DNA from 4 places in the Mesorhizobium sp. WSM4816 genome. Region 1 is predicted to be linked to each of the others. Evidence: riboswitches for the same ligand, from Rfam matches in the RefSeq annotation. Region 1 holds a riboswitch; each other region holds the start of a gene.

Region 1 (7,198 bases):
TGACCATGACCGTTTGCGCGAGACGGCCAAACGGGAACGACCGAAGCTCATTTGGGTCGGCGGAACTGCTTATCCGCGTATCTTTGACTATGAGGCAATGGCCGAAATTGCTTCGGAGGTGAACTCCTATCTGGTGGCCGACATCGCCCACATCAGCGGTCTCGTTGTCGCAGGAGTGCATCCGAATCCCGTTAGCCATTGCGATGTTGTCACCAGCACCTCTCACAAATCGATCCGCGGCCCCCGCGGTGGCTTCATCTTGTCAAGGAATGAAGACCGCTATCAGGCGCTCTACCATTCCAAGAGCAAACACAATCTGGCCAAACGCATAGACCGTGCCGTGTTCCCTCTCCTCCAGGGCGGACCGCACATGAATACCATTGCCGCGCTAGCTGTCGCTCTGCACGAAGCAGGGAATGCATCCTTCCGTGTGTACGGTCAGCAGATCGTCAACAACGCCAAGGCTCTGGCCCGGGCCCTTCTGGAGCGAGGTTATGAACTCGTCACGGGGGGCACTGACAATCACATGCTGATCCTTGATCTTAGGGACCGGCCGCTGTCTGGGAAAGTCTATGCCGATCGCTTGTCGCAAGCAGGTATCATTACGAATTTCAACATGGTGCCGGGCGACCGGCGCCATCCCGCGCTCACCAGCGGCATACGTTTAGGCACGCCAGCAGTGACGTCTGTGGGCATGCGCGAGGCGGAAATGGTGCAGATTGCCGCTTTCATCGACCTGGTCTGTCGCCAGCCCGATGATTCGGACATGCATGCCAGAGTGCGCAGAGACGTTGCCGACTTCTGCGCTGCGTTCGACGTGCCTGGCATCTCCGACAGGTAAGGCGGCCGGATCAACTGTCACATCCAATTCCAACGTTTGAAGCGAGGACATTCCATGACCAGACAATTCGTGTTTTCTTCCGAATCCGTCGGCGCGGGACATCCCGACAAGATGGCCGACAATATCTCAGATGGCGTGCTTGATGCGATCCTTCGCAGGGATTCGACGGCCCGAGTTGCTTGCGAAGCGTTGGTGAAGTCAGGGATGGTCGTTCTGGCTGGCGAGATCACCAGCCACGCGCAGATCGACTACAGCCAAGTTGCCCGCGATATCATTTTGGACATTGGATATGACGACGATGCGATCGGCTTTGACGGCCGGCGTTGCGCCGTGATCTTGGCCTTGACCGAGCAGTCGCCTGACATCAGCCAGGGCGTCGACGAGGGACGAGGGCAAGATCTCGAGCATGGAGCGGGGGATCAGGGCCTCATGTTCGGGTACGCGTGCAACGAGACCGAAACATTGATGCCGTTGCCAATCCAACTTGCTCACGATTTGACAAAAAAACAGGCAGAGGTGCGCCAAACCGGACGCCTTGGCTGGCTTCGCCCGGACGTTAAATCTCAAGTATCCGTCCGTTATGAGGGTTTGCGCCCGGTAGCGCTTGATACCATAGTCCTGTCAACGCAGCACGACGAAGAGGTCTCACAAGCCACGGTCCGCGAAGGCGTCATTGAGGAGATCATAAGGCCGGTCTTGCCCCACGACTTGGATACGACCGGGATAAGGTTCCTGGTCAATCCAACAGGCCGGTTCGTGGTCGGTGGGCCGCGCGGCGATTGCGGGCTTACCGGCCGCAAGATCATCGTCGATTCCTACGGCGGTATGGGGCGTCACGGCGGCGGTGCCTTTTCGGGCAAGGACCCGTCCAAGGTTGATCGGTCGGCCGCCTATGCGGCGCGGTACGTTGCAAAAAACGTCGTTGCCAGCGGACTGGCGCAGGTGTGCGAGGTTCAGCTTGCTTACGCGATTGGTGTGGCCGCGCCGGTCTCTATCCTCGTCAATACATTCGGAACCGCAAAGATTGATGAAAAAAGGATCGAGCGCGCCGTCCTTGAGCTTTTCGATCTCCGGCCGAAAGGCATCATCAAGGCGCTTGATCTCTTACGGCCGATTTACCGCAAGACCGCGACATACGGACACTTCGGCCGCGAAGAGCCGGAGTTCACCTGGGAAAAGACGGACAGAGCTGACGACCTGTTGCGTGAGGCAGGACCGGCAGCTGCGTGATGCGCGGGTATTGGATGCGTCGGCATGGGGCGACCCATTCCACACTCGCCAAAAACACGCCGGCCCCGGCGTGGCGAGAAGCCGGCTCGGCTTTTTGGCGGAGACACTGATGTCGAAATATGACGTGCTTTGTATCGGTAATGCCATCGTCGACATCATCGCGCAGTGCGACGAGGCATTCCTCGAGACCAACGGCATCATCAAGGGCGCGATGAACCTCATCGACACAAGGCGCGCCGAGCTGCTCTACAGCAGCATGGGTCCGGCGATCGAGGCGTCCGGCGGCAGTGCCGGCAACACGGCGGCCGGCGTCGCCAGCTTCGGCGGCCGCGCCGCCTTCTTCGGCAAGGTCTCGAACGACACGCTCGGCGAAATCTACGCCCATGACATGCACGCGCAGGGCGTCGCCTTCGACACCAGGCCACTCAATGGCGAACCGCCGACGGCGCGCTCGATGATCTTCGTCACGCCGGACGGCGAGCGCTCGATGAACACCTATCTCGGCGCTTGCGTCGAGCTCGGTCCTGAGGATGTCGAAGCGGACAAGGCGTCTGGCGCCGCCGTCACCTATTTCGAGGGCTATCTGTGGGACCCGCCGCGCGCCAAGGAAGCGTTCCGGCAGACGGCGAAGCTCGCCCATGCAGCCGGGCGCGAAGTGTCGATGACATTGTCGGATTCGTTCTGCGTCGACCGCTACCGCGACGAGTTTCTGGAGCTGATGCGCTCGGGCACCGTCGACATCGTCTTTGCCAACAGCCACGAGATCAAGTCGCTCTACCAGACCGCCTCCTTCGACGAGGCGCTGGCCCAGATCCGCAGGGATTGCAAGATCGCCGCCGTCACCCGCTCGGAAAAGGGCTCGGTTATCGTGCGCGGCGACGAGACCGTCACCATCGATGCGACGAAAATCCGCGAGTTGGTCGATACGATCGGCGCCGGCGACCTCTATGCCGCCGGTTTCCTCTACGGCTACACGCAAGGGCGCAGCCTGCAGCATTGCGGCGATCTCGGATCGCTGGCGGCCGGGCTGGTGATCCAGCAGATCGGCCCCAGGCCGCGGCAGAATTTGCGCCGCGAGGCTGAACAGGCGGGGCTGTTGTAGGGCGGCATTTCCGCCACGTGCTGCCCACCTTCCCGTTTGCGGGCTGTCCAGACAAGCGCGGGTAAAGCGTCGCGTACCCGTCCGTAAAGGATGGCGGTTTTCTCCAAATTTCTGATTTCTTGAGGCTCAGGGACGGGCCAGTACTGCCGCCCGATCATCAATGGCCAACACGCGCCATTTTTGACGAAGGTCGTTTTGAGCCGGGATCGTACAATTGACAGATGCCCGAGCGAGCAGGCACAGCCTGCGCAAACCGGAGAGTGGCGCAAATGGCTCAGCTCTACCCGCGACCTGCGACTTGGGAACACGGCAGGTGAACGGTTCACGTAAACACATAAACATGTCTTTATACGGCATTGATAACAAAGGGAGCTACTGCGATTGTCGGCGCGTCGTGGTTCTCCGCACGGCGTTGCCGTAGCGGAGCTAAGAGGGAAGCCGGTGCAATCCGGCGCTGCCCCCGCAACTGTAAGCGGCGAGCCAACCCACCAATGTCACTGGGGCGAACTGACCCGGGAAGACGGGGCAGAGGCTGTGACCCGCGAGCCAGGAGACCTGCCACGGTGAACAACGTCCACGGGCGGGGTGTCTGGTGGCCGCGGCAGCTCGGTGTTCATGCCGGCCTGCTAGCGCCTTCCTTGTCCCCGCTCCAAGCATCGGGGTATGGAATGAATGTCTCCCAGCAAGTTCCCATAGCAACGCTTGGCATGCCGCGTATCGGTCGCCGGCGAGAACTGAAATTCGCGCTTGAAAGCTACTGGTCCGGAAAATCTTCTGCTGCCAACCTTCTCGCGACGGCGAAGGCACTCCGCGCCGCCAGCTGGAGCGAGCAGCACGATCGCGGCGTGTCGAAGATCCCGTCGAACGACTTCTCACTGTATGACCATGTGCTCGACACCGCAGCAATGCTCGGCGTCGTGCCAGCTCGTTACGGCTGGACGGGCGGCGAGGTCCCGCTCGACATTTACTTCGCGATGGCGCGCGGGACGCAAGGCGATACTGCGGGTTGTGGACACGCCGGTCACGGGCATGCAGTTCAGGGGCAGCGCGTAACCGCAATGGAAATGACCAAATGGTTCGACACGAACTACCACTACATCGTGCCGGAGCTGGGCGACGATCAGACATTCGCCCTCTCGTCGACGAAACCAGTCGATCACTTTCTGGAGGCAAAAGAGCTCGGCATCCATACACGCCCGGTCATCCTTGGACCGGTCACCTTCCTCAAGCTGGCAAAGTCTCCTGACCAGGGCTTCAATCCCATAGCGCTCCTACCGCGGCTGCTGCCCGTCTACGAGCAACTCCTGCGGAGGCTGGAGCTCTCGGGGGCCGACTGGGTGCAGATTGATGAGCCGGCGCTTGTGCTCGACCTTAGCCCGAACGAACGATCTGCCTTCGAATTCACGTACGGCCAGCTGTCGAAAGCCGCGCCCAAGTTGAAAATTATGCTGGCGACCTATTTCGGGCCGCTGGGAAACAATCTCGAGACCGCGCTTTCGCTGGGCCTGGCGGGCCTGCATCTCGACCTCGTGCGCGCTCCCGAGCAGTTGGAGACGGTTGGTCGGCTTGCACCGAAGGATCTGGTGCTCTCACTTGGCTTGATCGACGGCCGCAATGTCTGGCGCGCGAACCTGGCTGCCATTCTCGACCGCATCAAGCCGATCGTTGCCGGCTGGCCGCTGGATCGCGTCGAGATTGCGCCTTCCTGCTCGATGCTTCATGTGCCGATGGACCTGCGGATGGAGACCGCGCTCGATGTGGATGTCGGTTCGTGGCTGGCATTCGCCGCCTAGAAGAGTGAAGAGCTGCTTGTGCTGGCCCAAGCCTTATCCGAAGGCAGGGAGGCCGTAGCAGGCGCACTGAAAGCTTCTGCCGAGGCGGCCGCGGCGCGCGCAATGTCTGGAAAGGTCCATGATCCGCTCGTCCATCGGCGGGTTATCAGCATTGACGGCGCCATGAAGCAACGAAAGAGCGCATTTGCCAAGCGCTCGAGAATCCAGGCTGACACGCTCGGCCTGCCGCCGTTCCCGACGACGACGATCGGGTCCTTCCCGCAGACGCCCGAGGTGCGCAGGGCGCGCTCCGCTCATGCGAAGGGCCGGCTGAGCTATGTCGATTACCAGGCCTTCCTGAAGAAAGAGACCGAGGCGGCGGTCCGCTGGCAGGAAGAGATCGGGCTGGACGTGCTGGTACATGGCGAGTTCGAACGAAACGACATGGTCCAGCATTTCGGCGAGCAGCTGTCCGGCCTCGCCTTCACCCAGCATGGCGGGGTGCAAAGTTACGGCTCCCGGCTCGTGCGCCCTCCCATCATCTTCGGCGACGTATCGCGGCCTAATCCGATGACGGTTCTCTGGTGGCAAATTTGCCCAGTCGCTGACGAAAAAGCCGGTGAAGGGCATGCTCACAGGCCCAGTGACGATTCTTAACTGGTCTTATGTTCGCGACGACGTACCCCGCGCCGAGGCCTGCCGCCAGATCGCACTCGCCATCCGCGATGAAGTGGCCGACCTTGAAATAGCTGGCGCAAGGGTGATCCAGATCGATGAGGCCGCGTTTCGCGAAGGCTTGCCCCTGCGGAAGTCCGATTGGAAACATTATCTCGGCTGGGCAGTCGAATGCTTCCGTCTCGCTTCAACGGGGGTAGAGGACGCGACCCAAATTCACACCCATATGTGCTATTCGGAGTTCAATGAGATCATCGACTCGATCGCTGAACTGGACGCGGACGTAATCTCGATAGAGACGTCGCGCTCCAAAATGGAACTGCTAGACGCCTTCACCAAGTCCAAATATCCGAACGAAATCGGTCCTGGCGTCTACGACATTCACTCACCACGTGTCCCGGAGATCGGCGAGATATTGCATCTCGCCCAACTTGCCCGCGAGCGACTGTCGGACGGCCAATTGTGGGTGAATCCGGACTGTGGCCTCAAAACAAGGAAATGGGAGGAGGTCCGCCCTGCCCTTATCAACATGGTCGCTGCAGCACGCGCGCTGCGGGAGAAAGTGCAGGCGCAGGCCGCTGAGCCACTGTGACGGGCAAACATGTGACCCGCGGGCTTCGCGGATATTTAAGGCAGAAAGGACGCCATCGAAAGCCGCGCGCAAGTCGGTCGACGCGTGCGAGTCCCACCCTTGTCGTCCAGCCGAAGGCCCGCTGGACGGCTGAGCGGCGGGGCAGATCTGGGAAGCCGCTTCTGGTCGTCCGAAGGACGGATGATTTCGCCACGAAATGAAAGGAAGACGGCTTTGTCCATGAGCTGCAGCTCTCACAGGCGCCAGCGGCCAACAGACATTTCACCGAGGGGCAACGCTTGAGGATGCCGCCTGAGCACCGGCACCATCGAGATAGCGGCCGATCCAGTCGAGTCCGTTACAGCCGGACTCGTCGCTTCGATGACGTAGCTTCGGTTGCACAATGGATGTCCCGGTCGCGGCCCGACGTACGAACCCGGGCCTCAGCGCCAACCTAAGGAGACCGACGCACCCTGGGTTGGCCCCTACTGTCGGGTTTGTCGAGTTAGCGACACGGCGATGTTCGGCCCGGCGTGTCGCCGCGCTTTCAGTGAAGCCATTGATAACGTGCAGAACAGTTTTTCTGAGGCGCTTCCTACCCAGTTGGCACGACTCTTGATGGTCTAGTGGTATGGCGGCATACGCGTCCGACCGGCATCGCTGATTCATGCTCTTATTCAGCACTAGAAGGGGCCAACAATGACGACCGATATCTCGGCCTATGGTGTTACCGAATTAACTTCTGAAGAAACAACTTTAACGTCTGGGGGATTTGTACTCCCATTGATAATTGCGCCAATTGCAAGTATACTCCTTTTGGCAGGAGGAATCGCGGCGTCAATATGCGTCATTATACGTGGTATAAAGAACGGTTGGCATCCCGCTCAGTGATGTTTTCAGCTTAATACGAATTAACACAGACATCGCACACAGGTCGACACCGAGCCTCCTCTCAGCGTTTTATACTCTTCAAACAGCCTGCTACACCGCCGGGCGCATCCTCTCCC
Region 2 (7,198 bases), on a different contig from region 1:
CGGTTTCGACAAAGGCGAGCGAGGCCGGGTCCTTGAGGCTGGAGACGAAGATCGGCACGGGGGCCATGCCGCGCTGCCGCAGCGCTTCAAACAATGCGTCGATCGGCGCGACGTCGGCGGCGAGCAGCATCGAGCGGTAGAAGAGGATGGGGATGATGGGGGCGCCCACGTAGGTATTGCCGGCGTCGAGCTCCGTCCCACCCCCCTCTGTCCTGCCGGACATCTCCCCCGCAAGGGGGGAGATTGTGCCGCCATCGATGCTTTCGCCAATCGCGGATATTGAAGATAGCTCCGACGATGTAGGAAATGCGCCGGTGTTGGTGACGGCAGATCTCCCCCCTTGCGGGGGAGATGTCCGGTAGGACAGAGGGGGGTGTGACCGAACGCCGACATTCGAAAGGTCCCGCCTCTCTACGATGCCCAATCCCGGCTTATAAAATCCCGCCTTCGGCACGACAACCGGCTCCGCGACCGCCACATCTGATCCGGCGAGACTTGCCAGCCTCTGCACCAGCGCCGTCATATTCTCCGGGCCGCCTTCGCGGAAATAGCCAAGCAGGCCGTCGAGCTCCTGGCGCGGCAGCGTCGAGCCTTCGATCAGACGCAAATCCTCGTCGCGGCATTCGCCGGGCAGCAGCGCCAGTTTTATGCCGTGCGCGCGGGCGGTCGAGGCGAGCTGATCGCAGCCGTAGCGCCACCAGTCGTAACCGCCGAGGATGCGAACCAGAACAACCCTGGCGTGCCGGGCGACGCTGTCGATCCACAGATCCACAGACATCGGATGGCGCAGATCGCGCAAGGTGGCCAACCGCATCGACGGCAGGCGATCCGCGTCCGCCTGCCACGCCGCCGCCAGCCCGGCCAGATCGCTGTCGGTGAAGGACAGCGCCACGACATCCGCAGGCGTCTGCCTGAGATCGACAGGCTCGGCAAGATCGTCGAGCGAGGCGGATGTGGTGGTGAGGATGTGCATCGCGGCTCGTGCCTGAGGTCAGCCGGCGAGGATACGCTCGATCGCCGGGCGGTTCAGCCCTTTCAGGCCGATGACGACGAGGCGGGAGCGGCGATCGTCGGCGGCGGTCCAGGCGCGGTCGTAATAGTGGTTGACGCGCGGCCCGACTGCCTGCAGCAACAGCCGCATCGGCTTGCCGCCGACCTCGACGAAGCCTTTTACGCGCAGCACGTTTTCTTCTTCCGCCGCCGTGGCGACACGCAAAGCCAGCTCTTCGGGATTGGCGATCGACGGAATGTCGATGACGAACGAGTCGAAATCGTCATGCTCGTGATCGAGCTCGTCATCGTGGTGGGTCTTGCGGTTCTCGATGTCGTCCTCGACGGCAAGGCCGAGGCCGAGCAGCACGGAGGGATCGACCTTGCCCTGCGAGGCCGGCACGATCTTCACCGCGCGGGCGGCGTGCTTGCGGATGACGGCATTGGCGCGGGCCGAGCCGGTGGCGTCCATCAGGTCGCTCTTCGACAATATGATCAGGTCGGCGCAGGCGAGCTGGTCCTCGAACACCTCCTCGACCGGATCGTCGTGGTCGAGCGTCTCGTCCTGCGCGCGCTGCGCCTGCAGGGCGTCCATGTCGTTGGCAACGCGGCCTTCGGCCAGCGCCGGTCCGTCGACCACGGCAATGACGCCGTCAACCGTCACCCGGCTCTTCACCGTCGGCCACTGGAAGGCCTGGACCAGCGGCTTGGGCAGCGCCAGCCCGGAGGTTTCGATCAGGATCTGGTCGACCCTGGGCGTCAGCGACAGGATCTGGTCGAGCGCCGGGACGAAATCGTCGGCGACGGTGCAGCAGATGCAGCCATTGGCCAGTTCGACGATGTTTTCCTCAGGGCAGGTGTCGATGCCGCATCCCTTAAGAATCTCGCCGTCAATGCCGATGTCGCCGAACTCGTTGACGATGATGGCCAGCCGCTTGCCGCCGGCGTTTTCGAGCAGATGGCGGATCAGCGTCGTCTTGCCGGCGCCGAGGAAGCCGGTGACGACGGTGCAGGGCACTCGGGAGACGGAAGTGGTCATATCTGGTCCTTCAAAAGGTCGAGGGGAGGGATGCGGGCAACGAGGCCGCGCTTCAGGCAATCGGGGCGGCCGCGCCATGGGATGAGGCCGTCGGTCGAGGTGGCGAACAGTTTTGCGCCGGTGATGAGATCGGCGCCGCTGGTCGCGGTCAGGTCGCCGAAGACATAGCTCCAGCAGCCGTCGCGCAGGATAGCGGCGCTGAGGCGGCGCTTGCAGTTGCCGAGGCATTCGACGCTGCGGATACGGATATTTTCGCCAGAGGCGGCGCGGCGCGTGTCTTCGGCCAACAATTCGCCGGCGCGAGGATGGCCGTCGGAGCCGGTCTCGTCACGGCAGGAGGCGCAGACGATCACGGTGACGTCGGCCAGAGCATCATCATCGCCGGACAATACGCCCGCTGTCTCAGCCGAAAAACTGCTGTCGCGTTCCAAATCAGGCTCCTTGCCCGGAAAACCCGCCAGGCGATCGGATTTTTATGTCGCTAGACGGCAGGTCTCCTGGCTCGCGGGTCATCGCCTTGGTGCCGCCTTCCCGGGATTTTCCCAGTGGTTATCGGCCTTGGCTCGTCGCTTACAGTTGCGGGGACAGCCGCGGATTTGAAATCGAGATTTCGCACCGCATTCCCTCTTGGCTCCTCCCTTTGCCGAGAGGAGACCGTCTGAACCGGATTTAGGCTTGTGGAGGCAGTTGTGTCAACGCACGTCTACGACGCGGCGAGGGAAACGCTGCGGGGCAATTTTCGAGTCGGCGCTGCCCTTCATCCGCCTGCCGGCACCTTCTCCCCGTATAGTGACGGGGAGAAGGAAAGCCGGCCGCACCTGGGCGCCCAGCCTTACAACGCTGTAGATTGGCGAAATCCCAAACCAAGTCGTCCTTTCTCCCCGTCACTATACGGGGAGAAATGCCCGGCAGGGCAATGAGGGGCGGCGCCGACATCGGCAATCCCTTACGAAACCGCGACTTCCGCCAGCGCGTGGCCCAGATCCCCCGCAGGCGTCACCTCGATGCGTTCGAGGCCGAGCCAACCCTGCATCAGCTTCAATTCCTCAAAAAGTTCGGCGGCGGTTTGCGGCGGCGCGCCGGGTTCGGCATAGGCGGCATGGGCCCGCAGCACGCCGGCCGGGCGGTCGGCCTTAAGGTCGATGCGCGCCACGATCCTTTCGCCGAGCAGGAACGGCAGCACATAATAGCCGTATTGGCGCTTTTCGGCAGGGGTGTAGATCTCGATGCGATAGCGGAAGTCGAACAGTCTTTCCGTACGCGTCCGTTCGAAGACAACCGGATCGAACGGAGCGAGCAAGGCGCGCGCCTCGATCTTGCGCGGAAAACGAGCGTCCTTGTGAAGATAGGCGGGTTTGCTCCAGCCTTCGACGGTCACCGGCAAGAGGTCGCCGGCGTCGACCAGTTCCTCGATGCGGCCTTTGATGTCAGCGGGAGAGAGGCGAAAATAGTCGCGCAGGTCGCCTGCTGTCGCGACGCCGTGGGCGCGGGCGGAGATGCGCAGCAATTCGCGGTGCGCATCCTCAGGGGAGGGCACCGGCAGGGCAAGTATTTCCGGCGGCAGCACGCGCTGCGGCAGATCATAAAGCCGCTCGAAGCCACGACGTGACGCCGTGGTGATGCGGCCGGCCCAGAACAGCCATTCGAAAGCGTGCTTGGCGTCGCTCCAGCCCCACCAGCCGCCGGAGCCTTTCTGGCCTTCCAGGGCGGAAGCGGCGATCGGGCCGCGTTCGACGACCTCGCGATAAATGTCTTCAATGTAGGCGGCGCGCTCGCGGCCCCACTTGGCCAGCCCGTTGTACATTTCCTCGCCACGTTCGGCCCGTTCCATGCGCCAGCGCATCAGCGGATAGGTCTCGACCGGCAGAAAGGAGGCTTCGTGCGCCCAATATTCGAAGACCTTGCGCTTGCGCGTCACGGCGGCGTTGTCGAGCAGGGCGAGCGGGTAGGGGCCAAGCCGCGAATAGAGCGGCATATAATGGGCACGCACCACCGCGCTGACGGAATCGATCTGCAGCAGACCGGTCCGGCCAAGCACACGGGCCAGATGGCGGCGATCGGGCGTGCCGTTAGGGCGAGGATCGGCAAACCCCTGTGCGGCAAGCGCGATGCGCCGGGCCATGGCGAGCGAGATTTTTTCCTTCATGCAGACGGCACTCTGTCGGCGTTTGACCAAAGGTGGGAGCGATGATTCCGCGCCATGCTAGCAGGGTTTTGGCGGCATCCATGTCAGGAGAGAAAAGTGGAGTAAAAAGCGAAGGAAATCAAACAGGAGCGGATCGGACCAGTTTTTCCGGATATGCCGTCGAGCACCGTGTTTTGAACAAGGTTTGACTTGCTTCACCGAAAGCCCTGCGCTAACCCTCGCCGCGTTGCAGCATAGAGCCCCCTAACACGGTTCAGTGGTTAAACTGTCACGCTTCCGCAAGTGGGTCCGGTGCTGTAATCAGAGTGGATTGGCCGCCAACGGAAAGCTGCAGCATGAACGCATTGTTGAGTTCGTACCTGCCCATCGTCCTGTTCATCGGCGTGGCGCTGGTCGTCGGCCTGGCGCTGCTTGCAGCACCCTTCCTGGTGGCCTACCGCAATCCCGATCCGGAAAAGCTTTCCGCCTATGAATGCGGCTTCAACTCGTTTGACGATGCCCGCATGAAGTTCGACATCCGCTTCTACCTGGTGTCGATCCTGTTCATCATCTTCGATCTGGAAGTGGCCTTCCTGTTTCCGTGGGCAGTGTCTTTCGGCCAGATCGGCATGCTCGGCTTCTGGTCGATGATGGTGTTTCTGGCGATGCTGACCATCGGCTTTGCCTATGAATGGAAGAAAGGAGCGCTGGAATGGGATTGAGCGACAATTCCGGCACGCTCGTCGCGCCGAAGCCAAAAGGCATTCTCGACCCCAGCACCGGAAAGCCGGTGGGGGCGAATGATCCCTTCTTCCTCGAGATCAACAACGAGCTTGCCGACAAGGGCTTTCTCGTCACCTCGACCGAGGCGCTGATCACCTGGGCGCGCAGCGGCTCGCTGATGTTCATGACCTTCGGTCTTGCCTGCTGCGCGGTCGAGATGATCCATACCTCGATGCCGCGCTATGACTCGGAGCGGTTCGGCGTTGCGCCGCGCGCCTCGCCGCGCCAGTCCGACATCATGATCGTCGCCGGCACGCTGACCAACAAGATGGCGCCGGCGCTGCGCAAGGTCTACGACCAGATGCCGGAGCCGCGCTACGTCATCTCGATGGGCTCCTGCGCCAATGGCGGCGGCTACTACCACTATTCCTATTCGGTGGTGCGCGGCTGCGATCGCGTCGTGCCGGTCGACATCTATGTGCCCGGCTGTCCGCCGAGTGCGGAAGCGCTGCTCTACGGCATCCTTCTGTTGCAAAAGAAGATCCGCCGCACCGGCACGATCGAGCGGTGAGCGCGATGATGAGCCTGAATGAACTCTCGACCTATCTCGGCGAGAAGCTGAGCGGCCGGATCGGCGATGCGGTGCTTGCCTATGGCGAACTCACGATCTCGCTCGAGCCGCACGATCTGATCGAGGTGGTGCGCTTCCTTCGCGACGATCCAAAATGCCAGTTCATCTCGATCATCGACGTCTGCGGCGCCGATTATCCGTCGCGGGCCAAGCGCTTCGACGTCGTCTATCACCTGCTGTCGCCGAAGCAGAATATTCGCATCCGCATCAAGGTGCAGGCCGACGAGGAGACGGTGGTGCCGTCTATCACCGGTGTGTTTCCGGGCGCCGACTGGTTCGAACGCGAGACCTACGATCTCTATGGCGTGCTGTTCTCGGGCCACCCCGATTTGCGCAGGATCCTGACCGACTACGGCTTCGAAGGTCATCCGCTGCGCAAGGATTTCCCGCTGACCGGTTTCGTCGAGGTGCGCTACGACGACGAGGCCAAGCGCGTCATCTACGAGCCGGTGGAATTGAAACAGGAATTCCGCAATTTCGATTTTCTCAGCCCCTGGGAGGGGACGGATTACGTCCTTCCAGGCGACGAAAAAGCCAAGACGAATTGAGACGCCAGAATGGCTGAAACCTCCGTCCGCAATTTTAACATCAACTTTGGACCTCAACACCCTGCAGCGCATGGTGTTTTGAGGCTGGTTCTTGAGTTGGACGGCGAAGTCGTCGATCGCGTCGATCCGCATATCGGGCTGTTGCATCGCGGCACCGAGAAGCTGATCGAAGCCAAGACCTATTTGCAGGCCGTGCCCTATCTCGACCGGCTCGACTATTGCGCGCCGATGAACCAGGAGCATGCCTTTGCGCTGGCCGCCGAGCGGTTGCTCGGCATCGAGGTGCCGAAGCGCGGCCAGCTGATCCGCGTGCTCTATTGCGAGATCGGCCGCATCATGTCGCACATCCTCAATGTGACGACACAGGCAATGGATGTCGGCGCGCTGACGCCGCCGCTATGGGGCTTTGTCGAGCGCGAAAAGCTGATGGTGTTTTATGAGCGGGCCAGCGGCTCGCGCATGCATGCCGCCTATTTCCGGCCCGGCGGCGTCCACCAGGACCTGCCGCAGCAGCTGGTCGAGGATATCGGCAACTGGATCGACCCGTTCCTGAAATCGCTCGACGACCTCGACGCGTTGCTCACCGGCAACCGCATCTTCAAGCAGCGCAATGTCGACATCGGCACCGTCTCGCTGGCCGACGCCTGGGCCTGGGGCTTTTCCGGCGTCATGGTGCGCGGCTCCGGCGTCGCTTGGGATCTGCGCAAGTCGCAGCCTTACGAATGCTATGCCGAGATGGATTTCGACATTCCGATCGGCAAGAACGGCGACTGCTACGACCGTTATCTCGTGCGCATGGAAGAGATGCGCCAGTCGGCGAAAATCATGCGCCAGTGCGTCGACCTGCTGCTCGGCAAGGAGGGCACGGGACCGGTGTCGAACTTCGACGGCAAGGTGGTGCCGCCGAAGCGCGCGGCGATGAAGCGCTCGATGGAAGCGCTGATCCATCACTTCAAGCTCTACACCGAGGGCTATCGCGTGCCGGCCGGCGAGGTCTATGCGGCGGTGGAAGCGCCGAAAGGTGAGTTCGGCGTCTATCTGGTCTCGGACGGCACCAACAAACCCTATCGCTGCAAGCTGCGCGCGCCGGGCTTCGCGCATCTGCAGGCCATGGATTTTTTGTGCCGCGGCCACATGCTGGC
Region 3 (7,198 bases), on a different contig from region 1:
GGTGCGGATTATCTTTTCGAGGGAACGGTGGATTATGTCGAGCAACTCGGCGAGGTCCAACTCGTCTATGTCGACATCGGTCGCGCCGACCTGCCGCTGGTCACCAAGCTGCCAGGCAATGTCGGGGTCAAGCGCGGCGCTGCGCTGCGCTTGAATGCCGATGCCGGCGACCTGCATATTTTCGATGCCGACGGACATTCATTCACGCTCCACAAAGCGGAAGCAAAGGCAGCCTGAGAGCAGCAGCCGAACTGATGGATGTTTGGTGACCCAAAAACGAGAGCGGCGGGCAAGCCGCCACTCTTGTGCGTTCCGGTCGCTGTTAGAGCGACGTGCGTCCAAGTGGACGCACAAAGGTACGCTCCAACACTTTAAACCTGCGCATCGTGCTTTCCGAAAATCGGAACCGATTTTCGGGCCGATGCGCTAGCGGCCGAACAGGTTCCGGTCGCTGCCCTGCGGGGCGGACTTCTGTACGTCGCCCGACGAGTTGAGCAGCTTGTAGACCGGCGAGCCGGTATTGCGTACCGAAGACGTCTGCGTGTTGTCGACGTTGATGGTCGCCTGCTTGTTGATGTCGGTTCTGCCAAAGTTGTCGCTACCGGCAAAAGCGCCGCCCGCAGCAATCAAAAGCGCGGCGGCGGTAAGAACGATCTTCTTCATTTTCAAAACTCCTGGATTTTCTTGGTTCCGCCAGCCCGGCGGGCAAATGCCGCCGCCGCTGTTGGAACGAACTGTTAGTTGTTGCCGAACAGGTTACGGTCGCTGCCGTTGACGGGTTTCTCGTCAGCCGGAACCGGATTCTGCGCCGAAGCCGAATTCCGAATCGAAGCCGTGTACGAGTTGCTGTCGACCGCAGCGGCCGGCTGGTTGGCGCCGTTCGATCCAAAGTTGTCGCTGCCGGCAAAAGCGCTGCCGGAGATGGCCACAATGGCGGCGGTGGCAAGAATGAGCTTCTTCATTTCAAATACTCCTGAGTTCCTCAGATCCCGAGCGGCGGACCGCCACTTTGCTGTTTGGGACCAGCTGTTAATTGTTGCCGAAAAGGTTGCGGTCGGCGCCCTGGCCAACGGGCTGCTTTTCAGCGTGAGCCGGCGTCTGGACAGAGGCCGTATACGAGCTGTCGACCGCGACGGCCGGCTGGTTGGCGGCTTTGGACCCATAATGGTCGCTGCCGGCAAAGGCGCTGCCGGTGATGGCCAGAGCGGCGACGGCAGCAAGAGCGATCTTTTTCATTTTAGTACTCCAGTATCTTAGTCTTCAGTCCGTCTAGCGGCGTGTCTTGGGAGGATGCGCGCGTCGTTCGGACAGCCCCGATGTGGGAAGGCCATTCGGCGGATTCCAATCACGAAGTTGTTCCGTGTGGACCAAGAATCTACACCTTGAAATTGTACCAGAGGCATCTACTACCATGGTTTTATGTTTCGTTTTCAATATCTTATTCAAAATTAGCCATTCATGAATTGACGGATTGGCGGATTTGCGTTCACAGCATGCTGTACGCATTGTCAACAGAAACGAACCGTTCGGTTCGATTTTAGAAGCGGCTAATAGTCACTTTTGTAAACTGTTAACCTTCCTGGTCTCCGCCGCGGGTCGGATTCGATGTCACGGCAGCCGACAATGGCCGCCGACAAAGTGGGTTTCAGCCCTGTAGATATAAACCTGCAGGTTTCGCCGGCGGTGTCGCGCCGCATGGATACGATGTCGCTTTCATGCCGGCAGTCAGCCGGCCGGCATGATTAGATCACGCCATCTCAGGTGCCGCTTGGTGACGACGAAGCGGAGAATTGGGAAGCCGGTCAGAACCCGGCGCTGCCCCGCAACGGTGGTGGAGTTCAAGTCGCAACGGGAGACCACTGGGCCACAAGCCTGGGAAGGTGTCGCGACGAGTCCGCAAGGACACTCCAGAGCCCGGAAACCAGCCCGAGATTTTCAGACTCGACTGATCGCGGTGGGCGGTCAAGAGGTGGACGATGCACGTCCGGCCCTGTCGCCGGCGTGCAAACGGTCCTCCCTCCATCACCACCAGTTCAGTCCTTACACGAGGACAGGACATGGACGCGCGCAACGACATGCTGAGGCTCTTGCACGGCCGCAGGCAAGGCTATTCGCTCGAGCAGCCCTTCTACACCGATCCAGATTTCTTCAAGCTCGACATGGAGCTGATCTGGTATCGCGACTGGCTGTTCATCGGCCACGATTGCGAGTTGCCAAAAGCTGGCAGCTATATCACCGCCCAGATCGGCGACTATCCGGTCGTGCTGGTCCGCGACCAGCAAGGCAAGATCAATGCCTTCCACAATTCCTGCCGGCATCGCGGCAGCCGTGTCTGCAATGCCGACAAGGGCACTGCGGCGAAGCTGGTCTGCCCCTATCACCAGTGGACCTACGAGCTGGACGGCCGGCTGTTGTTTGCTCGCCAGATGGCAGACGGCTTCGACAAGAGCCAGTTCAGCCTGAAGCCGGTGGCTTGCGAAAGCGTTGCCGGCTACATCTTTATCTGCCTGGCCAACGAGCCGGCCGACTTCGCGCCGATGCGCGCCATGATCGAGCCTTACCTCCTGCCGCACCGGCTGCGCGAGGCAAAAATCGCCTTCGAATCGACCATCGTCGAGAAGGGCAACTGGAAGCTCGTCTGGGAGAACAACCGCGAGTGCTACCATTGCGCCGGCAACCATCCGGAACTCTGCAAGACATTCCCGGAAGCGCCGACCGTGACCGGCGTGCAGGGCGCCGACAGCGATCCAGAGATGCTCGCGCACTGGGCGAAATGCGAGGCGGCGGGTTTGCCGAGCAAGTTCCGCATCGATCCGGCCGGGCAGTATCGCGCCACCCGCGCGCCGCTGCTGCGCGACGCCGTCAGCTATACGATGACGGGAAGACGCGCGGTGAAGAAGAACCTTTCCGACAGCGTTTCGACCGACCGTATCGGCTCGCTGCTGCTCTATCACTATCCGACGAGTTGGAACCATATCCTCGGCGATCATGCCGTCACCTTCCGCGTGCTGCCGATTAGTGCCACGGAAACGGCCGTCACCACCAAATGGCTTGTCCACAAGGACGCGGTCGAAGGCGTCGATTACGACCTCGCCGAACTCACCCATGTCTGGACCGAGACCAACGACCAGGACCGTCGCATTGTCGAGGAAAACGCCTTCGGTATCCTGTCGAAGGCCTATGAGCCCGGCCCCTATTCGGAACTGCATGAGGGCGGCGTCATCCAGTTCGTCGAATGGTACGCCTCCTTCATCGGGCCGCGCCTTGCCGAGGCCGGGCGGCCGGCGCTGCGCAGCGTCGCCTGAACGAGGTCAAGGGGATGAATGCGATGACGGACCTTGGCCTTTACCGCCATCTCGACGAGATGGCGCCCTGGAACGACAGGCTCCAGGTGCTGGAAGTCATCGGCGTCAGCGACGAGGCGCCTGACGTGAAGACCTTCACCTTCCGCTCTGACAACCAGACCTGGTTCCGCTACAGACCGGGGCAGTTCGTGACGCTGGAACTGCCGACCACCGAGGGCCCGATGATGCGGACCTATACGCTGTCGTCCTCGCCGTCGAGGCCGTTCTCGATCGCGGTGACGGTGAAAGCGCAGGCCGGCAGCCTCGGCACCCGCTGGATGTTCGACAATCTGAAACCCGGCGTTCACGTGAAGGCCTATGGGCCGGCGGGCGACTTTTCGCTGCACAGCCATCCAGCGGCCAAGTATCTGTTCATTTCGGCCGGCTCAGGCGTGACGCCGATGATGTCGATGCTGCGCTGGCTGAACGACTGCGCGCCATGGACAGATGTCGGCTTCGTCAACTGCGCGCGAAAGCCCGAGGAGATCATCTTCCGCAAGGAGCTCGAGCTGCTCGGCAGCCGCATGCCGGGCCTGACGCTCGGCTTCATGATCGAGGAGCGGTCCAGCCGTGAGGGCTGGTTCGGCCATATGGGCCGGATCGACGCGATACGGCTGCCGCTGCTGGCCCCCGATTTTCGCGAGCGCGAAATTTTCTGCTGCGGCCCCGACCCGTTCATGCGCGCCGTGCGGCAGATGCTGGAGGCGGCCGGCTTCGACATGGCCAACTACCATCAGGAGAGCTTTGCGGCCCCGGCGGTGGAGGAAATTCCGGCCCCGTTCGGTTCGCCGGCAGAGGGTGGGCCGGCAAAAGGTGGGCCAGCAGAGGGCGGGCTCGAGGTACCTGCCGAGGCCGCAACGCCGATCCGCTTTTCGCTTTCGGATATTGATGCCGAATGCGTTGCCGGCCAGACCGTGCTGCAGACGGCGCGCGCTTCGGGCGTACGCATCCCCGCAGCCTGCGAGTTCGGCCTGTGCGGAACCTGCAAGGTGAAAAAGGTCTCGGGCACGGTCGAGATGAGCCACAATGGCGGCATCCTCGATCACGAGATCGACGACGGCTTCATCCTTGCCTGCTGTTCGAAGCCGCTGACGGCGATCGAGATCGACGCCTGACCGGCGGGGGCTTAAAGCGCGGTTCGGCTGAATGGATATGCGACGCGCTTTAAGTTATTGTTTTGATGCATGTCGTCATCGCAAAACCGCTGCACACTTTTGCGTGACATGCATTAAACCCCGTAGCGTTCGGTGCGGATGAGGCTTGCCGGCACACCGGCATCGATCAGCGCCTGGGCGGCGGCCGACACGAACGCATTCGAGCCGCAGACAAAGGCGAACCTTGGCGGCGCGGGCAGCCGCGGCATCGATTGCTCCATCATCGCGGCATCGACCCGCCGCGAATAGTCTGACGGGCGCCGGGCGGCCTCGCGGGTCAGCGCCAACACCAGATCGAAGCCGTCCCGGCGATCGTGGAAGTCGATCAGCTCGTCGCGAAAGATCACCTCGTCCCATACCCGTGCGGAAAATACCAATGCCACGGGCACCGCCGATCTGCGCGCGGCGCGATGGCGGATCATCGCCATCAGCGGTACCACGCCAGACCCGCCGCCGACTAGCAGAAGCGGGCCGCCGTCGCTGTCGGACCAGACGAAGTGGCCACCGAGCGGTCCGCGCAACTCGACCTCGTCGCCAACCGCCGCGATATCGTGGAAGAAGGGCGAGATCTCGCCATCATCGAGCCTTTCGATCGCCAGCTCGATCGTCTCGCCGGCTTCCGGCGCCGAGGCGATTGAGTAGGAGCGGCGCGCCTGATAGCCGTCCGGCGCCGTCAGCCTGACATCGACATGCTGCCCGGCACGATAGGCGAAGGGCCGCGACGGCTGGAGGAAAAAGCTGGTGACGCGCGGCGTGCGCTTTTCGATGCGGGCGATGGTCACCGGCTGCCAGGGCGACTGCGCCGCCGGCGCGTCGCTCATGGATCGCCCGTATAGCGCTGCTCGCGCCACGGGTCGCCATAGATGTGATAGCCGCGCAGCTCCCAGAAGCCGGGCTCGTCGCGCTCGGTGAACTGCAGGCCGTTCAGCCATTTGGCCGACTTCCAGAAATAGAGATGCGGAACCAGCAGCCGCGCCGGGCCGCCATGGTCCGGCGTGATCGGCTTGCCTTCGTAAAGCAGCGCAACCATCGCCTTGCCGGCAGTGAGATCCTGCGTCGGCACATTGGTTGTATAGCCGTCGAAGGACAGCGCCAGCGTGAAGGCCGTCGGTGGCTCGATACCGGCATCCGCCAGAATATCGTCGACCAGCACGCCTTGCCACGCCGTGTCGAACTTGGTCCACGCGGTGACACAATGGATGTCGCGGGTCATCTTGGTCAAAGGCAGCGCGTTGAACTCTGTCCAGTTCCACGTCTTGATCGGCCGCGGTCCGTGCTTGAGCGTGAACGACCAGTCCTCGGTGCGCACAGGCGGCGTCGGCCCGGCCGACAGCACCGGAAACCCTTGCTCGAGATACTGCCCCGGCGGGATACGCGCATCCGCATCCGTCGGGGGCTTTCGTCCTGAAGAGAAGCCGCGGGTGACCATCGAGACAATCCGTTACAATCCGTTTGCATCAGGCCGCCTGTCGGCCTTCACCCAATGTTGTCAAAGATACTCTGGCGGGCAACCAGATTCTTGGCTTATGCGCCGTCTGTTCGCCTGAGATAACCGGCGGCGATCTCGCGCATCCGTTTGGCGTCGAAGCTTGGTCCATGGCCGCCATGGCCGATGCTGACAGGCAGATCGAGCAGCCGCTGCATGGTTCGGCGATAGGCTGATCGGTCGCAATCCGGCAGGTCGTGGATCAGCAAGGCGTCGTAGATGACGTCGCCGGCGAACAACAGGCCGTCGGCCTCATCGAACAGCGCGATCGAATCCGGCGAATGGCCGGGCAGATGCAGCACCCGGAATTCCCGGTCGCCAAGGTCGACCAGATCGCCCTCGTCAAGCGTCCGCGTCAGCGGGGCCGGCTGGATTCTGTATTCGGCCGCTCTCCAGCCCGGTGCCGGCAGCTTCGAGACGGCGCCGTCGAGATCATGAAACATGTGGGCGTAGGTGACGGCGTTATCCATGCTGTCGAATTGCGCAGCACTCATCCTCGGCCCGGCTCGCAGCGGGAATTCGTGCAGCGAGCCGACATGGTCGAGGTGGATATGGGTGGCGACGACGAGCAGCGGCTTGCCATCAGGCGTGTCGATCTCCGGCGCCAGCGGGCAAATCCCCATGCCGGTGTCGACAAGCAGGTCGACGTCGCGGCCGCGCAGATGCCAGATGTTGGCGCGCACGAAATCATGCACGAACGGCTCGGTCAGCATCGTCGTATCGGCGTCGATGACGGTCTTGCTGAACCAGTCACGCATCACGAAGATTCCGGCATCAGAAGCGAGCCGGCTCAGACGAACGGCTTTCCGACCTTGTACTTTTCGGGAACCAGCCGCTTCAGATAGGCCATTCCTGCGTCGGAGAGCTGGTTGGCATCCGGCAGCATGAAATCGTCGGGCATGTGACGGGTCTTGCCGGCAACGTTTTTCAGCGGCACCTTGTTCAGCACGGTTTTCTCGCCGTCATATTGCAGTGCCACCGAGCCGCCGCCCTGTTCGGCGACAGCGACCGCAAAGACGCCGGCATCGAAGGCTTCCTGCGCATCCACGGCGTTGATGGCGCCGACATAGCCGCGCGGCATGTAGCCGAGCGCATCGACGCGTGCCCGCTTGCCCGGCAATCCTTCGGCCAGCGCGCGCTCGAGGGCGGCCGGCAGGTCGCTGCCCGACAGCTTGACGTTGCCATGCGCATCGCGCTCCAGTTTGTCCGGCGGG
Region 4 (7,198 bases), on a different contig from region 1:
CGTCTATTGCGCTTCACCCGCCGCGGCGTGGCCGAAGATGCTCGGAAGCCCGCGGGAAACGCCGGTGTCCACCGTGACGGTCGCGCTCATGCCGGTGCGCAGCGCCATCCTGGCGTCGGCATCGGCCAGCTGCAGGCGCACCGGAATGCGCTGGGTGACCTTGACCCAGTTGCCGGTGGCGTTCTGGGCGGGCAACAGCGAGAACTCGGCTCCGGTGCCAGCGCCGATCGCCTTGACGGTGGCTTCGAACGTCCGGCCCGGGTAGGTGTCGACCACGATTTCAGCCGTCTGGCCGGGCTTCATATTGGTGAGCTGGGTTTCCTTGAAATTGGCATCGATCCAGGTATCGCCGGTCTCGACCAGCGAAAACAGCGGCGTACCCGAGCCGACATACTGGCCGACCTTGAACGAGGCAGCCTGGCTGATGATGCCGTCGGCCGGCGCCCTCACCGTGGTCTGCGCCAAATCGTAGGCAGCCTTGTCGCGCGTGGCGAGCGCCGCCATCACGGTCGGATGCCTGTCGGTCTCGATATCGGGATTGCCGCCAAGGCCCGCCTTGGCGCTGAGGATGCCCTGTTCGGCCACGGCCAATTGCTGCTTGGCCTTGTCGAGATCGTTCCTGGCCTCGTCCAGCGACGACTCGGCGTTGATGCCCTTGCGGGCCAGGTCGGCGGCCCGGTCGTATTGCGACTGCGCATAGTCGACCTGGCTGGCGTCCGACTTCTCCTGCGCTTCCGCCTGGCTATAGGCCGCACGCAGCTGCTCGACATTGAGGCGCGCGCCGGCCACCGCCGCGTCAGCTTGGGCCAATGCGATCCGGTAAGGCTCGGCATCGATGGCGAACAGCACGTCGCCCTGCTTGACGGACTGGTTGTCGAAAATGTCGACTTGGACGATGCGGCCGGCCGTATCGGCGGCGATCGTGACCTTGGCCTGCTGCAGATTGGCGTTCTCGGTCTCCTGGTAACGGCCGCCGGTCACCCAGACGTAGCTGCCGCCGGCGATCAGCGCCACCGGGAGCGCCGACATCAAAAGCATGCGGCCGGCACGGCGCTTCTTCTTCGGCGCCACCGGCGCCGGCGCTAGCTGCGGAGCGGCCGTAACCGGAGTTGCCGCCGGCTGCGCGGGAGCTTCCAACTCCAGCTTGGTCGCATTCTCATCTACCTTGGCTACCGCGTTCATGCTGCTGCGCCTTCTGCACTCTCGACTTTTTCGCCACTCTCGACATTTTCGCCCGGCGCCGGCTCGCCGTCCGCCAGGTTCCTGGTCATCGTCTCCAGTGCCTTGATCAGGACGCGACGATCTTGCGGCGACACGCCGGCCAGCGATTCTTCATAGACTTCGCCAGCAAGGCTCTTGATCTCAGCGTAGGCCTGGCTCGCCTTGGCGGTCGGGAAGATCATGCGGACGCGGCGGTCGGCGGCATCGGCGCGGCGCTCGATCCAGCCGCCCTCCTCCATGCGGTCGACCAGGCGCGACACGCTGATCGGCTCGATCTCGAGAAGCTCGGCGAGCCGGGCCTGGGTGATGCCTTCTTCCTTGGCGACGCGGACCATCAGCCGCCATTGCGCCGAGGAAAGGCCGAGCCCGCTGGCGCGCGCCTCGAAGCGCTTGCGCATCAGGCGCTGCACGTCGTGGATCAAAAAACCCAATCTGTCGATGCCGTCGGAAACCATGAGCGGCATATATTATAAGCGTGCTCACTATTCAAGACGCGGCATTGTGCCAGAAGCCGGCAAGTGTGCATGGCAGCCCATCATGAACGATTGCGAATGAGCATGGTGACCACAAAGAAAGCGCCGACCGAACTGGTGATGATGCCGATCGGCAGTTCCTGCGGCGGCAGCAGCGTGCGCGCCAGAAGATCGCTTGTCAGCAGCAGCACCGCTCCGAAGAGGGCACAGCTTGCAATCAGGCGCAGATGCAACGGGCCGGCCAGGGGCCGGGACAGATGCGGGATCATCAGCCCGACGAAACCGATGACACCTGCGACCGAGACCAGGATCGCCGTCGAGAAGGCAGCGACGAGAAACGCCGTCCTGCGCATCCGCACAACCGGCACGCCGAGGCTTTCGGCAGCATTGTCGCCGGCCAGGAAGGCGTCGAGCTTGCGATGGTTCCACAGGCCATAGCCAAGAATGGTGCACGCGCCAAGAGCAGCCAGCCCGACATTGTCCCATCGCGCCAGGCCGAGCCCGCCCATCGTCCAGAACAAAACCGAGTGAGCGGCGCGCTGGTCTCCGGCGAAGACGAGATAGTTGGTCAAGGCAATGAACATGAACGAGACGGCAAGCCCGGCCAGTATCAGCCGTTCGGGGCCTTGCCCCCTCACCCGCGAAACCAGCAAAAGCACGATGCCGGCGGCCAATATGCCGCCGGTGAAGGCGGCAACCGGCAACGTCCAGATGCCGAAACGGTCGCCAAAAATGGTGATGACGGAAACAGCGCCCGCCGCCGCACCGGAGGAAAGGCCGAACAGGAACGGATCGGCGAGGTCGTTTCGGGTTACCGTCTGCAGCAGCGCGCCGATGACGCCCAGCCCGGCGCCGACACAGATCGCCATGATCGTGCGCGGCAGCCTGAGATCGACAATTATCTTGGCGACCGGGATATTGCCGACCGAACCGGGCACGAGATCTCCGTCCAACCCGGCCGCATGTCCGAGCGCAGCAATCACGTCGCTCAACGCTATGACCGTCGATCCATAGGCGATCGACAGCAGAGCAAGAGCGGCGATTGCTGCCGCTCCTGCTGCCATGGCCAATTCGAAGGCCCTGTGACGCAAGCTCAGAAGGCTTCCGGGTGCATCGCGCTGGCGATCTTGCCGATCGCCTCGATGTTGGCGGGTCCAGGCGTCAGCTCGGCATAGCGCAGCGCGACGAAGCGCTCATTCCTGACCGCATCGGTCTCCTTCATTGCCGGATGGACTTTGAGGAAGTCGAGCAGTTTCCTGTAACCGCCGCCGTCCTGGTAGTCGAGCAGGATCAGGAACTGCGGATTGCGGGAAGCGACCGTTTCCCAGTCCGTGTTGCCCCAGCTCGTCTGCATGTCGGCCATGATGTTGTCGCCGCCGGCAGCGGCGATCATGGCGCTGGGGATCGCGAACTTGCCTGATGTGAAGGGTGTGTCTTCGCCGGAGTCGTAGAGAAACACCCGCGTCCGCTCGCGGTCGCCGACCTTTGCCGTGATAGCGGCGAGTTGCGCTTTCCAGCCTGAAACGAGTTTTTCCGCCTCGGCCTCCTTGCCGAAAATCCTGCCCAGCTTTTCGATGTCGCCGTAGAGCAGGTCCATCGAGGCGGCGGGGCGGTTGTTGTCGAGATGGACGCAGCTTTCCGTCAGCACCAGCGTCTTGATGCCGTGCGGCGCCAGCGTATCTGGCGTTACCTCGCCGCCCGGCTTCATGCCGTAATACCAGCCGGCGAAGAAGAAATCGGGCTCGACCGCGACCAGGTTTTCGAGCGTCGGGTATTTCGGCGCGAGTTCCGGGATCGCTCCCTGCCCGGCCTTGAATTCCGGACCGACCTTGTACCATCCGGTGATGCCGGTCAGGCCGACGATCGACGGTTGCAGCCCCAGCGCGAAGGCCATCTCGGCCATGTTCATATCCTGGATGACGGCGCGCTTCGGCGCGGCGTCGAACGTCAGCGGTGTGCCGCAGCTGTCGACTGTTACCGGGAAAGCGAAGGCGGCCTGGGCAAGCAGGAGAGAGGCAAAAGACAGTGCGAGGCGTTTCACGGATGTTGCTCCTTGGTTAGATCAGAAGAGGCACGGTTCGGGACTTCGAACACCGTGAGTTCGCGGTCTTCGGTGGGATGGCGCAGCCGAAGCACGTCGACGCCGAAAATCTCGCGGATCAACTGCTTGGTCAGCGCCTCGCGCGGACCGGCGAGTGCCTGCAGGCGTGCCTCGTTCATCACCGCGACCCTGGTGGCAAATGGCGTGACCAGCGACAGATCATGCAGCACCGCCACGACGGTCATGCCAAGCTGCGATACGAGTTCGAGAAGTTCGCTGCGGGCGCGCGGATCGAGATGATTGGTCGGTTCATCGAGGAACAGGATTTTCGGCTCCTGGGCGATGGCGCGCGCCAGCTGGGCGCGTTGCCGCTCACCACCCGACAGCGAGCCGATCGTGCGGCCGAGCAGCGGCAGCAGGCCAGTTCTGCGAAGCGCTTCGACGACGACGTCGCGTTGCTCGCTCCTGCGTCGCCAGCCGGCATGCGGGACCCGCCCAAGTCCGACGTAGTCGATCACGGCAAGCCGCGGATCGGGCTGATCGGTCTGGCCGACGACCGCCATGTGCAGCGCCCGCTCGGCGGCCGGAAACGTCTCCAGCCGGCGTCCGGAAAATCTCACATCTCCCCCGCTCGGACGCAGCGTGCCGCATAGCATGCGCAGCAGCGTCGTCTTGCCGGCGCCGTTGGGACCGATGATGGCGAGGCGGTCTCCCGCCGCGACCGAAAGGCTGACCGCACTGACCAGGCGCTGGCCATTCGCCGTGGCGCTCAGTTCACGCGCTTCAAGAAGAGGCTGGCAGGCGTCCAACTTACCGTCACTTTCTCAATGGCGACGGAAGGAAGCTGGACCAGCCGACAAGACCGATGTCCACGTCTCCTCCCGGCACACCCCGTCCGGTCAACTCGTGCGATGGCAGGTCTCCTGGCTCGCGGGTCCTTGCGCCATCCTGCCTTCCCAGCCTTGGCCAGTGGCATTTCGGATTTTGCTCGCCGCTTACAGTTGCGGGGGCAGCCACGGCCTCGATCCGAAGATCTCACCGTGTTCCCTTTTCACCCCTCGCCTTTCGGCTTGGGGAACCATCAGTCAGCCACCCTAGTTTTCCGCCAATCCCAGCGCAATAAATTTCCGGGTTCCGGAGTGCCCGCGAGCAATGGTCTTGTCAGAACGAGCATACCGAACCTCGTAATGTAATAACGTTACGACTTAAAGGACAACGCCTGCTCCCGTCAAGCCCTTCGCCCAACGCCTTCGACTTGCCGACCAGCGTCGCATTGCGCGGTGCGCAATTTCGATCAAACTGCCTCCACCAGGAAGCGATACCATGACCTGGCCAATGCGCAGTCCCACAGCAAGGAGCCATATGAACCCGACCGAGAAAGCGCTGTGGTTCGTCGAAAGCCATCTGCCGGAGGCCATCTCGCTCGACGATGTCGCCAACAGCAGCGGCGTGTCGCGCTTTCACGTGACGCGGGCTTTCGGTGCGGCGACCGGACGTTCGGTGATGGGCTACCTGCGTTCTCGCCGGCTGACCGAGGCGGCGCGCAGGCTCGCCGCCGGCGCACCGGACATCCTCTCGGTCGCGCTCGACGCCGGCTATGCCTCGCATGAGGCTTTCACCCGTGCCTTCCGCGACCAGTTCGGCACCACGCCGGAACTGGTGCGCGCGCAAGGCTCGCTCAAAAACCTCGATCTCGTGGAGCCGATCCTGATGGACCAGTCCTTCCTCACCAATCTCGAGCCGCCGCGTTTTGAGACCAGCCGGCCGTTCCTCATCGCCGGTCTTGGCGAGCGCTACAGTTGCGAAACCAGCGCCGGCATCCCGATGCAGTGGCAAAGGTTCGGCCCCTATGTCGGCAACATTCCAGGCGAGGTCGGCGACGTCGCCTATGGCGTCTGCGTCAACGGCGACGATGCAGGCAATTTCGACTATATCGCCGGCGTCGAGGTGTCCGATTTTTCGGACCTGCCGAAGGAGTTTTCGCGCGTGCGCGTGCCGGCGCAGAAGTACGCCGTGTTCGCCCATCGCGACCACATCTCGACCATCCGCCGCACGGTCAACACGATCTGGAACAAATGGCTGCCGGCCTCCGGGCACAAGATTGCCGACGCGCCCGAATTCGAGCGCTACGGCCCCGAATTCGATCCGCGCAGCGGCAATGGCGGGCTGGAAATCTGGATACCGGTCAAAGGGTGAGAATGGCCCAGTTTTCAACTTGTGTAGGAGACTAGTGTCGAGGCGCTCCGCCTTATCTTGCCTTCTCCGTTGTCCCACAAGGGGAGAGGGGAAAGACGCTACAACTCCAGGTTCCAGTTCTGGCCGACCAGATCCTTGCCGAAGGCGTGGTGGCGTTCCTGATTGGCCAGCTTGAACCCGGCCGCCTCGTAGATGCGGCGCGCTGAGGTGAGCACGTCGTTGGTCCACAGCGTCAATTTCTTGTAGCCCTTGGCACGGGCAAAGCCGATGCATTCCTCGACCAGCCGCCTGCCGATGCCGAGACCGCGCGCCGAGGGCTCGACATAGAGCAGGCGCAGCTTCGCCACCGCGTCCGACTGGCGCACGAGAAAGACCGAGCCGACGACTTCCCCTTCCCGCTCGGCGATCCAGCTGCGTTCCCATTTCGGATCGTAGGATTTGACGAAAGCGCCGAGGATTTCGGCGACCAGCGCCTCATAAGTTTCGTCCCAGCCATATTCCTGCGCATAGAGCAGGCCCTGGCGATGGATGATCCAGCCGATGTCGCCGACCTGCAAGGACCGCAGCATGTAAGGGACCCTGGGCTCTGCACTCTCGCCCAGCAGGCGCTGCACCGTCTGCATCGCCTTGACCAGCCTGTCCTGTTCCGGTGCGGAAAGCCGGTCGAGCAGGGCCGCGACCTGATCGTGCGAACCCTGGTTCAGCGGCGCGAACGCCGCTCTTCCCGCCGGCGTCAGCGCAATCGACGAGCGCCGAGCATCGGCTTGCGTCGCCACGCGCTCGACCAGGCCACGCTCCTCGAACTTTTTCAGCAACCGGCTGAGATAGCCGGGGTCGAGACCGAGATCGCGCGCAAGATCGGTGGCGGTCAGGCCATCGCGATGCGCCAGTTCATAGAGCACCCGGGCCTCGGTCAGCGAGAAGGCGCTTTTCAGCAGCCCTTCGTCGAGCAACCCGATCTGGCGGGTGTAGAAGCGGTTGAAGCCCCGCACCGCATCGATCCGCTCCCTGCCGGGTTGATGATGAATCGTCATGGCATCCTCCTGCCCGCACAAGATCAACCATTTAGTTGACTCAGTCAAGTATCAGTTCGAAGCAGGCTGCGGCTGTCGATCAGCTCACTCAGCGCCTTGACTCTCGCCAGCCACCGGCTTATCTCACCGCCACGTTAGCACTCGCCATTGGTGAGTGCTAAGCGTAGGTTCGGCGCCGCCGGGCTTATAGGTTTGTCCGGCGCCGCCGGACGGAGGAACTATTCTCACCATTC

Evidence for each region. A riboswitch is a leader RNA that binds a small molecule or an ion and turns the genes downstream of it on or off. The one in region 1 is predicted to bind cobalamin.
Region 2: it holds a riboswitch for cobalamin, as region 1 does, so the genes downstream of both, AC0L3H_RS19520 (DUF1636 family protein) here and metE (5-methyltetrahydropteroyltriglutamate--homocysteine S-methyltransferase) in region 1, are expected to answer to the same signal.
Region 3: it holds a riboswitch for cobalamin, as region 1 does, so the genes downstream of both, AC0L3H_RS04710 (aromatic ring-hydroxylating oxygenase subunit alpha) here and metE (5-methyltetrahydropteroyltriglutamate--homocysteine S-methyltransferase) in region 1, are expected to answer to the same signal.
Region 4: it holds a riboswitch for cobalamin, as region 1 does, so the genes downstream of both, AC0L3H_RS32510 (ABC transporter ATP-binding protein) here and metE (5-methyltetrahydropteroyltriglutamate--homocysteine S-methyltransferase) in region 1, are expected to answer to the same signal.

The regions. Positions count from the first base shown of each region.
Region 1 covers NZ_JBVVQR010000015.1:129,095-136,292, forward strand. The annotation lists gene AC0L3H_RS17965 (serine hydroxymethyltransferase) at 1-841, shown strand, start outside; gene metK (methionine adenosyltransferase) at 896-2,071, shown strand; gene AC0L3H_RS17975 (adenosine kinase) at 2,181-3,173, shown strand; cobalamin riboswitch at 3,552-3,750, shown strand; partial or broken gene metE (5-methyltetrahydropteroyltriglutamate--homocysteine S-methyltransferase) at 3,866-6,212, shown strand.
Region 2 covers NZ_JBVVQR010000018.1:47,925-55,122, forward strand. The annotation lists gene AC0L3H_RS19510 (cobaltochelatase subunit CobN) at 1-973, opposite strand, end outside; gene cobW (cobalamin biosynthesis protein CobW) at 992-2,029, opposite strand; gene AC0L3H_RS19520 (DUF1636 family protein) at 2,026-2,460, opposite strand; cobalamin riboswitch at 2,500-2,701, opposite strand; gene AC0L3H_RS19525 (winged helix-turn-helix domain-containing protein) at 2,976-4,175, opposite strand; gene AC0L3H_RS19530 (NADH-quinone oxidoreductase subunit A) at 4,511-4,876, shown strand; gene AC0L3H_RS19535 (NuoB/complex I 20 kDa subunit family protein) at 4,867-5,448, shown strand; gene AC0L3H_RS19540 (NADH-quinone oxidoreductase subunit C) at 5,454-6,056, shown strand; gene AC0L3H_RS19545 (NADH-quinone oxidoreductase subunit D) at 6,066-7,198, shown strand, end outside.
Region 3 covers NZ_JBVVQR010000003.1:95,951-103,148, forward strand. The annotation lists gene AC0L3H_RS04690 (ABC transporter ATP-binding protein) at 1-237, shown strand, start outside; gene AC0L3H_RS04695 (DUF680 domain-containing protein) at 427-663, opposite strand; gene AC0L3H_RS04700 (DUF680 domain-containing protein) at 738-962, opposite strand; gene AC0L3H_RS04705 (DUF680 domain-containing protein) at 1,030-1,236, opposite strand; cobalamin riboswitch at 1,743-1,944, shown strand; gene AC0L3H_RS04710 (aromatic ring-hydroxylating oxygenase subunit alpha) at 2,058-3,305, shown strand; gene AC0L3H_RS04715 (FAD-binding oxidoreductase) at 3,329-4,459, shown strand; gene AC0L3H_RS04720 (FAD-binding oxidoreductase) at 4,573-5,319, opposite strand; gene AC0L3H_RS04725 (molybdopterin-dependent oxidoreductase) at 5,316-5,927, opposite strand; gene AC0L3H_RS04730 (MBL fold metallo-hydrolase) at 6,023-6,742, opposite strand; gene AC0L3H_RS04735 (diphosphate--fructose-6-phosphate 1-phosphotransferase) at 6,775-7,198, opposite strand, start outside.
Region 4 covers NZ_JBVVQR010000071.1:242-7,439, reverse strand. The annotation lists gene AC0L3H_RS32530 (HlyD family secretion protein) at 4-1,182, opposite strand; gene AC0L3H_RS32525 (MarR family winged helix-turn-helix transcriptional regulator) at 1,179-1,676, opposite strand; gene AC0L3H_RS32520 (FecCD family ABC transporter permease) at 1,757-2,758, opposite strand; gene AC0L3H_RS32515 (ABC transporter substrate-binding protein) at 2,788-3,735, opposite strand; gene AC0L3H_RS32510 (ABC transporter ATP-binding protein) at 3,732-4,544, opposite strand; cobalamin riboswitch at 4,632-4,833, opposite strand; gene AC0L3H_RS32505 (AraC family transcriptional regulator) at 5,098-5,931, shown strand; gene AC0L3H_RS32500 (bifunctional helix-turn-helix transcriptional regulator/GNAT family N-acetyltransferase) at 6,030-6,965, opposite strand.